4 regions of the Lactobacillus sp. B4015 genome follow, and region 2 is predicted to be linked to each of the others. Evidence: predicted binding sites of a transcription regulator. Region 2 holds the regulator's gene; each other region holds the start of a gene.
What was found. The regulator Rex, encoded in region 2, represses fermentation and respiration genes when NADH is low (regulators of the CRP and FNR family bind a similar motif). The targets are predictions, from matches to a motif close to TTGTGAANTANTTCACAA.

Region 1: the regulator Rex is predicted to act here: its motif matches at 1,933-1,950, upstream of J3U71_RS01740 (acyl-CoA dehydrogenase family protein).
Region 3: the regulator Rex is predicted to act here: its motif matches at 1,353-1,370, upstream of J3U71_RS07355 (NAD(P)-dependent alcohol dehydrogenase).
Region 4: the regulator Rex is predicted to act here: its motif matches at 1,510-1,527, upstream of pplA (extracellular electron transfer flavoprotein PplA).

Annotation. Positions count from the first base shown of each region.
Region 1 covers NZ_JAFNOY010000002.1:5,201-8,418, reverse strand. The annotation lists gene J3U71_RS01745 (CaiB/BaiF CoA transferase family protein) at 1-511, opposite strand, end outside; gene J3U71_RS01740 (acyl-CoA dehydrogenase family protein) at 601-1,851, opposite strand; gene J3U71_RS01735 (LysR family transcriptional regulator) at 2,204-3,115, shown strand; gene J3U71_RS01730 (NAD(P)H-dependent flavin oxidoreductase) at 3,145-3,218, shown strand, end outside.
Region 2 covers NZ_JAFNOY010000001.1:17,206-20,423, forward strand. The annotation lists gene groL (chaperonin GroEL) at 1-1,045, opposite strand, end outside; gene groES (co-chaperone GroES) at 1,062-1,346, opposite strand; gene J3U71_RS00085 (redox-sensing transcriptional repressor Rex) at 1,528-2,169, opposite strand; gene J3U71_RS00090 (ABC-F family ATP-binding cassette domain-containing protein) at 2,483-3,218, shown strand, end outside.
Region 3 covers NZ_JAFNOY010000006.1:77,740-80,957, forward strand. The annotation lists gene tenA (thiaminase II) at 19-681, shown strand; gene J3U71_RS07355 (NAD(P)-dependent alcohol dehydrogenase) at 1,417-2,535, shown strand; gene J3U71_RS07360 (FAD-binding protein) at 2,561-3,218, shown strand, end outside.
Region 4 covers NZ_JAFNOY010000002.1:134,944-138,161, forward strand. The annotation lists gene J3U71_RS02335 (FAD:protein FMN transferase) at 1-492, opposite strand, end outside; gene pplA (extracellular electron transfer flavoprotein PplA) at 561-1,478, opposite strand; gene J3U71_RS02345 (FAD-dependent oxidoreductase) at 1,721-3,218, shown strand, end outside.

The DNA.
Region 1 (3,218 bases), on a different contig from region 2:
CATTTACAGGATTGTAAGGATTACCGCCCTTATCAACCGTTGTGCCTTGAACACCGCCACGTGCTTGATAAGCAGTTGCATCGTAACCCGCTGCATCTTTCTTAGGCCCAAATTCACCGTAACCACGGTCTTGGGCAAAAACCAGTTTAGGAAACTCTTGATGCAGTTCTTCCCAGGTAATTCCCATGTGTGCTAAACTTTTGGTTCGCACTGAAGTAAGAAAAACGTCAGCCGTTTTGAGTAAGTCTTTGAATGCTTGCATTCCTTCAGGCGTCTTCATATTTAAAGTGACAAAGCGCTTATTCATGTTGGAAACATCAAAGCCTAAATTTTCATCATCTTCATATTTCATGCCAAAAACGGCACCTTGGGTTCGCCCAGCATCTCCTTTGGGAGCTTCTATTTTAATTACATCAGCACCCCATTCGCCAAGCACCCTGCCAACAGTTGGTGCAGCCAAAAATTGCGTCAAATCAATAACTCTGATTCCCTTTAATATTTCATCGGCCATTTTTTATCTCCGCATTAGTTATAATTAAAGAGGATTGAAGCTAATAGTTTAATTTATTAGTTTCAGCCCTCCCAAGTTAGAATATCTCTTTATAAACTAGTAATTGGTGTCTGACCACCATCGTTGATCAGTAATCTCCCTGCTGTTAAGCGCTGAACCGAACGTGGTCCTTCCTCAAGCCACATTGCACGGCAATCGCGGTATAACCGTTCAGCTGGGCCATAAGGATTGTCTTGGAAGTAGCCAATTCCACCAAAAATCTCTAACATATAATCAGAAACCAGCTTAACAGTATTAATACTTTCAAGTTTAGCTAATGACGCCTTCTTAGTAATATCCTTTCCTTCATCGTAGTCTTTAGCTAAATCCCATAACATCAGCCTAAGTGCATGAACTTTAGCGCCCATGTCGGCAATTTCAAAAATGATTGATTGCCGTTTGCATAATGGCTTACCGAAAGTTACCCGGTCTTTAGAGTATGCGATCGACATCTCCAACATTCTTTGAGCCATTCCCAAGTTAGAATCAGCAATATGTGCACGCGATAATGATAGCGAAGAGATTGCAACTTTCATTCCTTCGCCACGTTTACCCAACATAAATTTGTCTGGCACACGCATATCTGTAAACTTTAAGTCGGCATGACCAGCACCGCGGCACCCCATCATCAGTGGCATTTCATTAGCTTCAAATCCGGGTGTATTTGTTGGGACAAAGAATGCAGATAAGCGCTCATCACCTTCTTTATCAGGATCGGTAACAACGATTAGATAAGTAAAGTCAGCTACATCTGCATGAGAAATCAGCGTCTTTTCTCCGTTAATTACCCAGTCATCGCCGTCTTTAACAGCCAAGGTATGCAAATCAGCACCCGTACCGCCGCTTTTTTCAGTCAAGGCAAAATTGGCATAAATTGATTTATCTTGAAATTTATTCATGTACTTATCTTTTAATTCTTGACTACCAAAATTATCAAGAATTCGCCAATTCATGTCGGAGGCATGGTGCAAGTGCATTCTGATACCACCTTGAGTACGAGAAAATTCTTCTTGTACTTGTAGAATCTGTTTTTCACTCAAACCCCAACCTCCGTATTGTTTTGGCAATGCAAAGCGATACAAGTCATGCTTAATTGCTATTGGGAAAAAGTCTTGTGGAAATTTACGATTCTCTTCAATATAGTTAGTCATACGATCAAATTCATTTTGGGCCAAATGTCTAATTTCTTTAACGTAATTAGCAAAGTCTTCGTCAGTCATTGACTCACCCGGCTTAGCCTTGTGCATAATTGGTGTTTCTTCATATGGTGGTAATACATGCAATTGTTTTTGTTCAGTCATAATACAATCTCCTTTTTACTTTCTGAAGTTTTTTGAAAGCACTCTTAATTGACAATTGTATTATGTTGGCAAAAAATGACTTTGTAAAATTGATAACAAAGTTACTTTTATTAGTTTTATAAATACTTTTTACCATTATTTTGGCTGAAGTTTTGCTAAAATGACAAAGTTTATTGCGGACTTCTTAAATTGCCTGGTAAATTTATCAGCTAAATTACAACAGGCTCAACTATTAAGCTAAAATATTAATTTTTCCAATGATTATATTAAAAAATGTGAAAGCGTTTTTATTAAATTAGGTATAGCATCTATTATTAGGTAGTGAATATCATATATTTTTTGAGGTACTATCATGAATCTAAATCAACTTTACTATTTTCGTGAATTGGCAGAAGAAAAACAATACACTACAGCAGCTGAAAATTTATATATTAGTCAGCCCACTCTTTCAGTATCAATCAAACAACTAGAAAAAGAATTGCATTGCAAACTATTTAAGCATAATGGCCGCTACGTTCAATTAACCAACTATGGACGTATTTTTTACGATACGGTCACTAAATCTCTGGCTACTCTTGACCATGGTAAAAAGAAAATTGAACAAAAAATTAGTCAAGACAAAGGTAACATTCATATTGCCGGCATCCCTACCGCGATTGGTATCTTGCTTCCTAACTTGACCAAACAATATCAACAAGAAAGCAGTATTGCACCTCACTTTATTTATCACGACAACCCTTCTTATCAAATTTGTGAAGGTATTAAAAACGGCTGGTATGATATTGGAATCTGCTCATATGTGCCCGAATTTAGTGACTTTACTTATGTTCCACTTTATACTGAGGAAATTATTGCCATTGTTTCTCAAGAAAACGAACTAGCCAAAATTACGGAAATGACTCCAGAAGAGCTCCAGGGTGAATCGATTATTACGTATTCAAAAAAAATCCAAATTGGCAAGGATATTACTAATGCCTTATTAGCTACCGCATCAGATTTACACATTACTAATCGTTTACATGATGAATTGGCTATTGCTGGTCAGGTTCTTACAAATGACATCGTCGGTGTAGTGGCCAAAACGATTTACCTTAGTGGTTTTAATATTCACATGATTAAGCTCGATTTACCTAAAAATACACGCCAAGTATACTTGGTCTATGATTCCAACCAGAACTTTTCACCAGAAATCATTGATTTTCTCGATTTTATTAAAAGCCGTAAAAAAGAAATTCAAGAAATGGTTGATAATATTCTGGTCTAATTGATTGAAGGGGGGTTCAACATCTTCAGATGAATAAATTATGTCAATTATTAGGGGTTAATTTACCAATTATCCAAAAGCCTATTCACACGCTAACCAACGG
Region 2 (3,218 bases):
TTCTGATTGAGTCTTCACGTTCTTTAATTGCTTCGTCTGAACCAGCACCATCAACAATAGTCGTTGAGTCCTTAGTAACAGTGATGCGACGTGCTTTACCTAATTGATCAATCGTTGTGTCCTTTAATTCAAGACCAAGATCTTCGGTAATAACTGTACCACCAGTAAGAGCGGCAATATCTTGTAATTGTTCTTTACGACGGTCACCAAAGCCTGGGGCCTTAACAGCAACAACGTTGAAAGTACCACGAATCTTGTTCAATACTAAAGTAGGAAGTGCTTCACCAGAAACATCGTCAGCGATAATCAATAATGATTTACCTTGTTGAACAATCTCTTGCAATAATGGCAAGATGTCTTGAATGTTAGAAATCTTCTTGTCAGTAATTAAAACATATGGGTTGTCCAAATCTGCTTCCATCTTGTCGTTGTCAGTTACCATGTATTGTGATAAGTAACCACGATCGAATTGCATACCTTCAACTACTGATAATTCAGTTTCAATACCACGTGAGTCTTCAATTGTGATAACACCATCGTTACCAACTTTTTCCATTGCATCAGCGATTAAGTCACCAACTTCTTTTGAAGCAGATGAAACTGAAGCAACTTGCGCAATTTGATCTTTTGAAGAAACAGTGTGACTTACTTTATGTAATTCATCAACAACAGCCTTGGTAGCTTTTTCAATTCCGCGACGAACACCTACAGGGTTAGCACCAGCAGTTACGTTCTTCATTCCTTCACGGATGATTGCTTGAGTTAACACAACTGCAGTAGTGGTACCGTCACCAGCAATGTCGTTAGTCTTTTGTGCAGCTTCGGCAACTAGCTTAGCACCCATGTTTTCGTAGTGGTCTTTTAATTCAATTGACTTAGCAATGGTAACACCATCGTTAGTAATTTCAGGATTGCCGTAAGATTGCTCTAAGACAACGTTTCTACCTTTAGGACCGATTGTTGCCTTAACAGTATCAGCTAACTTATCAACACCCTTTAATAGGGAACGTCTTGCTTTTTCTGAGAATTTAATATCTTTTGCCATAATTTTCGCTCCTTAATTACTTAACCACTGCCAAAATATCTTTTTCATGAAGGACTAAGAATTTTTCACCTTCGTATTCAACGTTAGTGCCAGAATACTTGTCATATAGAACAACGTCGCCCTTTTCAACTGACATTGGGATCTTGTTGCCGTTTTCTGCATAACTGCCTTCACCGACAGCAACAACTTCACCTTCTGTTGGCTTTTCTTTAGCATTTGAAGCAAGGACGATTCCGCCTACAGTCTTTTCTTCTTCTTCTTTAACTTTTACGATCACGCGATCACCAATTGGTTGTAACACGTTTGTCCCTCCTAATTTTAATTTAAAATCATTTTTGTTATTTGTTAGCACTCTTATTAACCAAGTGCTAACTTACAAATATGATAATACCCCCTTTTAATAAAAAAAGCAAGAAAAAATTAGCACTTTTTTACTTAAAGTGCTAATTTTCTTTAGCCATTGCAGCGGCGGCTTTATATATTTATCTATTCTTATCTTTATCCGAATCAAGGAAATAAATGAGGGTTTGTAATTCAGTCGCCAAGTCAACATTTTGAATTCTAACCCCGGTTGGAGCTGATAACCGAATTGGCGTAAAGTTCATAATGCCCTTAATGCCAGCTTCGACCATGTCATCCGCTGTTTTTTGTGCAGAATCTGACGGCACTGTCAAAATAGCGATGGTGATCTGTTGGTCACTCAGCTGCTTTTGCAATTCACTCATTTCATAAACAGGAACGCCACTCAAAATTTTGCCCGTAATTTTAGGATTAATATCAAAAGCACAGGAAATTCGGATGTTATTGCTTCGTTTGAAGTTATAGTTCAGCAAGGCGTGTCCCAAATTACCTACACCAACTAATGCAACATTAGTTAAAGTATCTTGATTTAAAATCTTTTTAAAAAAGGATAGGAGACTTTTGACATCATAGCCATACCCACGCTTACCCAAAGCACCAAAATATGAAAAATCACGACGGATTGATGCACTATCAACCTGAACTGCTTCTGATAATTCAGTAGATGAAACTTTTTCTTTACCAGCTTCATTCAGGATAATTAGGTAACGATAGTAAAGCGGCAGTCTCTTCGCTGTCGCTGTAGGTATTTTTATTTTTTCCATTTTAAAAAGCCTCCAACTTAATATCACTAGTGAGCTTTTTTGTGAATTCACTCATCAATTAATATTATTTTACCTATAACTTACTGATATTTGCAAATGTTTTTTCACAATCTAACACAATCACAAAACACGATTTTACTGTTAATTAACCCGCTTTACATGGTAATTAAAAAATTATTTGTAAATAACTGAGCAAATACTCGTAATCAATTTACTACTGATGAAAAAATAATTTTACTTAAAAAAGGCTTATTTCTCATGCAATTGCCAGCAGTCTTGCCACATATGCTAAAATAGACTTTAGGTGAAAAATATGATAATTGCACAAGGACACGATTTAGAAAAACAATTTGGTGCCAATACGCTATTCAATCACGTTAATTTCTCGATTGATTCAAATGCAAGAATTGGCCTTGTAGGACCAAATGGAGTTGGTAAAACCACACTCCTAAAAATTATGACGGGTGAAGAAGAAGCTACCCACGGCGAATTTACCATTAATAAAGGGATCGATGTGGGTTATATCGCGCAGGAAAATGGCTTAGATGAAAGTAAGAGCATTTGGGATGAAATGCTGACCGTTTTTGCGCCATTAATTGCAAAAGGACAAAAAATCCGCGACTTGCAACAAGCAATTGCCGAACATCCGGAAGATAAGCAACTTTTAAAACAATATGACCAGTTGCAATTTGATTTTGAACAACAAGGTGGATATACCTATCAGGCGGATATTAAAAGTATTTTGAATGGTTTTAACTTCCCCGAAAAGACTTGGACTAAAATTATTGTTGATCTTTCTGGTGGTGAAAAAACTCGGCTTGCCTTTGTCAAACTGCTTTTACGCAAGCCACCGCTACTTTTACTCGATGAGCCGACCAACTATTTAGATTTAGACACACTTGACTGGCTAGAAGGTTTTCTTAAAACATATTCCGGAGCAATTTTAGTTGTCTCTCACGACCAGTACTTTTTAGATCATCTTGCTAACCAAATTTTTGAATTACAATTTGGCAAACTAACAGCTTTTAAAGGAAACTATTCCGATTATG
Region 3 (3,218 bases), on a different contig from region 2:
TGGGCGAGGGAGATAATAATGACTGAATTTACAGCACAATTGCGTTATGCGGCAAAGGATTTGTGGGAAAAAAGCATGGAGCAGCCCTTTGTTAAAGAGCTGCAAAGTGGCCAATTGCCATTGGCTACTTTTCGGTTTTACTTATTGCAAGACAGGTACTATTTAGCTGAATTTAGCAAAATTCACCGGCTAATGGCAAAGAAAACTACTAGTCAAGAAGTGCAACAATTCTTGCTGGCAGGTGCCCAAGATTTGCAAGAATGTGAAATAACGATGCAGCAACATTTTTTAGCGGAATTAAAAGTCACATCTAATGAGATTAAAGAAACTGACGCAGCGCCAACGGCGTACGCCTATGTTAATCATCTGTTTAAAACGCTTGAAAAAGATGGTCTTGCTCCTTGTGTCTGTGCCATTTTGCCTTGCTACTGGCTGTACCAGGAAATTGGTCAAGCATTGGCGCAAACGGGTTCACCGGTTGCACTTTACCAGAAATGGATCGAGACCTATGATAGCGACTGGTATGACGTCAATGTTAGTCGCATGTTAAAGTTGACCAATAACTTAGCTGCGCAAGCTTCAGAACGAGAGCGTGGGCAGATGCAGAAAGCCTTTGTGCGCAGCAGCTATTATGAATGCCGGTTTTGGCAAATGGCGTATGAGCAAGAACAGTGGCAATAGCTTTTCTGACCTAAAGAATTGTTTTAATTAAAAAAGTAATTTTCAAATTTCGGAACTAATTATTTAGTAAAAAGTCTATATAAACAGTCAATACTTTTATAAAACAATTTTGCTTAACATATTATTTTTAAACTCTACAAATGCAAGCTTTGTTTTGATAAATAATGTGTCAAAGATCTTTTGCTTATTTTTTCTTTAAAATTAGTTGATTTCGACTTTTTGTTTTGACGGTTAGTTTCTCTTACCAGGTTGATATTAGTGCAAATGGCGAAACAAATAAAATTAAGCTAATAAAATTATTTAATGCCTCTAAACTCGTAGCATAATTTTTGTTCAATATTTGTAACTGTGATGAATACCCAAGTTTGCAGCCTAGAATAATGAGTAAATCATGTTTAACACCTATCTTAATATTTTTAACACTGCTATTTAGGGATTGCTAAATTAAACAATTAAACTGTGGTTTGTGCTTAAATCAACATTTTTTGCTTAAATTTTACCCTTTTTCCTAACGAGAAATATATCTCAAATATTAAAATTATATATTCTACTTTTTCTAAAAAATTACTTGCACTTTCATAAAATTCGATTGAAAAGCAATCTTTAATTGAATTTTATAATCAAAATTACTTGTTTAAATTTTTGTAAACCATATTAAAATGTAAGCGGTTATGTGATATAAGTAACATAGTAAAATAGCGAAGCTTAGTATTTTAGAATGAAGAGGTTATTACCATGAAAATCAAAGCAGCCGTTTTAAATAGATCAGATTCTGATTTGAACTTGGAAGAGGTTGTCCTAGATGACCCTAAAAGTAATGAGGTTTTAATAAAGACTGTTGCATCAGGCATATGTCATAGTGATATTGAATTTCAAAATGGTGGGTTTCCAATTCAAATGCCAGTTATTTTGGGCCATGAAGGAGCCGGAATTATTGAAAAGGTTGGAAGAAATGTAACTGATTTCAAAAAAGGCGATCACGTTGTAGTTGGCTTTGCATATGATGGAAATTGTCGATTCTGTAGAAATGGCCTGCCAGGATCATGTGTTAACTTTAACAAATTAAATACTAGTGGTGGACCAATGCTGGATGGTACCTATCGTCTGCATAAGCAGGACGGGCAAGATATAGGTGTATTTTTTGGTCAATCTTCTTTTGGGGACCATATTGTTGCCAATGTAAACAATTTGGTCAAGGTACCGAATGACTTGGATTTACGCTTAGCTGGACCTTTAGGATGTGGCTATATGACAGGAGCCGGTACAGTTCTTAATGCTATAAAACCTGAAGTCAACTCTAACTTAGCCGTTTTAGGAACCGGTTCTGTAGGTTTAGCTGCAATTATGGGTGCTGCTGTTTCTAATTGTAAACATGTAATCGCAATAGACAAGAACAATATGAGACTAAAAATTTCTAGAGATTTTGGGGCTACTGAAACTATTAATAATACTCAGGAAAACATAATTGATAAAATTAATGAGATTGTAGGTAGCGAAGGTTTGAACTATGTTATTGACACTACTGGTGAACCTGAAGTAATGAAACAAGGTTTGACTGCGCTAACGATAAAGGGACAATTTGCAGTTGTTGCGATGGGAACAAAAACTATTAAAGAGCTTAGTCCGATGATAGACATTCTAGCGGCATCAAAGAGTATTTCTGGCATTATTGAAGGCGACTCGGTTCCACAAGAATTTATTCCTGAAATGATTGATTTGTACCATGCAGGTAGGTTTCCAATTGACAAAATTGTTAAATTTTACAAACCAGAGGAGATTAATCAAGCTATTAAAGCCTCTGTGGAAGGCAGTACGATTAAACCAATTATTGTATTTGATAATCAATATAAATAAAGCATTTGCTTAAGGAGAATTAGCGATGGTAAAAGATGGCTTATATCAAAAAACAGCACCAGGACATAATGGAGATATTAAGGTGTCCGTATCTTTAAGTAGCGGAAAAATTACTGACATAGAGGTAATTGAGCATCAGGAAACGGCACTTCTATCTGATAATGCACTTAATTTAATTCCACAAAAAATACTTGAAAACCAATCAACTGAAGTTGATGCAGTTACAGGAGCAACATTTACTTCTCAGGGAATAACTAGCGCCGTCAGAAAGGCACTAATTGAAGCAGGAGCAAAAAGTACCGAATTTGCAAATCATGAAAAAATTGTCCAAAAGGACCATCAGATTGCGACTGATGTAATCGTTTTTGGTACTGGTCTTGCAGGTTTAGATGCTGCAATTACAGCCAAAGAAAATGGTGCGGATGTTGTTTTAATTGAAAAAACTGGCCGCTTAGGTGGAAATTCAGTGGTTTCCGGTGGATTTATGTATGCAACTGGTAGCAAATTTAATAGGGATCAAGATAATGACCCTGATAATTTAATTCATTTTTACGAAGACTTTGCCAAAAAAGATGGTGGAAAAGTTAATCATGATCTAATTAAAGTGATCGCTAAAAATTCAGGAGCGGCCGTTGATTATTATGCAGACAAATATGGCGTGAAATTTACTGCAATGCCGTTAG
Region 4 (3,218 bases), on a different contig from region 2:
GACGTTATGATAATTTACTAAGGGTAATTTCTTTTTAATTGTGCTTTCTTTAGGTTTATGAGCATCAGGAAAACCAATTCGCCACAAACTAGTAATAGGGCCAATGGTAAAATCAAATGTACCTGCGGATATTTTACTGTAGTAGTACGCATCCTTGCACATCCTATAAATAGTTGGTGTTACCTTAGTCGACTTAATTCCAGCATTTTGATTGATTTTATCTATTTCACTACCCTTTTGATTAACAGTAGTTTCTTTTGCTAAAGTTTCAATGCGATCGAAACCGGCCTGTAATGCTTGATGTTTATGCTTGTTATATATTTTAATTGTGCAAACGGTACCCATTAAAAATTTAGTATCAGAAATTGGCTGAGTTGTGATCTCGGTTTTCACAGCCTTGGTATTTTTACTTTGAGTTGAGCATGCTGCCAAACTAGTTCCTGCTATTAGTAGTTCTATTACTAATAGTACTTTCAAAACTTGCTTTTTCATCTTAAATCCCTTAACAAAAAAGGAGCGGCTATAATGTCACTCTTTTTTCTAATTAATAATTAAAATTTCTATTCCTGATAAACAATATTATCTACTTTTATAGTCTTAGTGTCACCTTTTTGTGCTGCATTAATTAACTGACTGACGTAGGCAATAAAGGAATTGGAAGATTCAGTTGCTCCTGAAACTACCTGTACTTTTTCAGTATTACCCTTAGACTTTAAGAACTCTTCTTGTAATTTTGGAATATACTCTTTAGGGCCAATATTATTAATTTTCTTCATTTGTTTTTCGTATGAAGAATTTTTGGTTTTAGAAATACCCTTTTTGTTAATTTGATCATATTTAAAACTGCTGATTTTACCCTTTTTAATTACCATTGCAAATACTTGACGGTAATCATGACTGTAATTCTGTTCTTCTAGCTTGTAAGTACCATCTTTCATTTTTTTATCATTATTAATATGAATAGTACCTGTTTTACCTTTTTGTGCGGCTTGAGTTAACTGGTTAACATAGTTCTTTAAAGTCATACTGGAACCGGTTGCCCCTGATACTACCTGAATGGCACTTGAATTAGCACCATTTTTAGCGAATGATTTCCGTAACTCAGGAATATATTCTTTAGGACCTATCTTTTCCTTAGAATATTTCTTCATTTGCTCTTCATATTTATCGTCCTTTGCCTTCGATTTACCATCTTTATTAAAGTAATCATAACTAGTATCAATTACTTTACCATTTTTAACCGTCATTGCCATTTTTAATCGATAGCCATTGGAGAAATTGTCTTCTACCAGTTTATAGTCACCATCTTTTAACTTGCCTCCAGCAACTTGTTTGATGGCTTTTTTCTGAGTAACTTTACTTTCTTTTGGTTTCGAATTCTTGGAAGAATCATTGCTAGCTGTTGTTGAGCAGGCACCTAATAATAAAGCAGATAAAGATAACATAGTTGCACTGTAAATAATCTTGTTTTTTTTCATAAATTTCTCCTTGCTAATAAGATGAACGTATTTGTGTATTACTTCACTTATTAAAATTATAAAATAGGAACTTAGTTAATGCAATAGCAATTTAAAGTTTTAAAAATATTCAGAGTAACAATAAAGAAAGCGTATTACACCAATTAAAAAATATATTTGTGAAATTTAGCACTTTACCCAATATATAAAGTCTAGTATAATTAGAAATATGTACAGTTATTACTTTTGAAAGGGTGCTTAAAGTGGCTGAAATAAATGTTGTTGTGATTGGAGGGGGCTTCGGCGGTCTCTATACGACTAAGCATCTTGCAAAGAAAATGAAAAAACGGCAAGATGTTAAAATTACACTGATTGATAAAAATCCTTATATGACGATGATGACTTCGCTACATGAAGTAGCGGCTAATCGAGTAGAAGCAAAAAGTCTTAAATATGACTTACAGCGTTTATTTTCCCGCAGGAAAAATGTTGATGTTGTAACTGATAATGTTACAAAGATTGATCAGTCTGCCAAAAAAGTTATAGGTGATAATAATGTTTACCCATATGATTATGTTGTGTTAGCTATTGGTTCCCAGCCAAACGACTTTGGGACAACTGGTGTCAAGGAATATGGCTTTACTTTAGGTAATCTAGACGATGCTGAGAGATTACGTGATCATATTGATTTGATGGTACATATGGGATCTAGGGAACGTGATCCCGAAAAGAAAGCACAGTACCTAAACTTCGTTGTTGTTGGTACTGGGTTTACAGGAACAGAAATGGCTGGTGAATTGAATTCATGGCGTGGAGAATTAGCTAAAAAATATAATTTGCAAAAGAATGACATTAAAATCACGATGATGGAAATGGCGCCAACGGTCATGAATATGCTTGATCGACCAGATGCTGATAAGGCAGCACAGTATCTCTTAAAACAGGGAGTTGAAATTAAAACTAACACTGGTGTAGTCGGAGTTCATAAAAATTATGTTGATCTTAAGGATGGCTCTACATTTCCAACGAGAACCTTGATTTGGACTGCTGGCGTTAAAGCAGTTGATACGGCTAAAGATTTTGGTTTTCAAACTGGGAAAGCCGGTCGAATAATCGTTAATGAATATTCACAAATTCCTACTGATTCTCATATATATGTTATTGGTGATGTTGCGTTATATGATGCAGACGATAGTGGACGTGGTGAACCACAAGTAGTCCAAGGAGCTGAATCTGCGGGGAAGTGTGCGCTAAGAAATATTTACAATCAAATTAATGGTGGTGAGCCCGTTAAATTTAAGGGTACATACTCAGGTTTTATGGTATCTTTGGGGCCGGCTTGGGGTGTAGCTTCTTTAGTTAACACGTTTCATTTAAGTGGATTCTTTGCCATTTTGATGAAGGACATTGTTGACATGATTTACTTTATAGCAATTTATTCAGGACATTATCTTTTTCATTATGTAATGGATGAATGGTTCAGAATTAAGCGCCCCACATTGTGGCGTGGCAACCTTAATCGCTATGGGAATGTCTTGTGGACAGTGCCACTAAGAATATACCTTGGCATGATGTGGATAATAGACTGTTGGTATAAAGTTCAAGGCAGTGGTTCATGGTTCACTAATAAATTGCAACTACAGTTCCCATGGTTGATACAGGCTGCTACCAGCGGCGCTTCGCAAAAAGCTGCAGCAACTACAGCTGCTACTGGAAAAGCTGCAACTGCCGCAGCACCGGCGATATTTTCTTTGAACTATG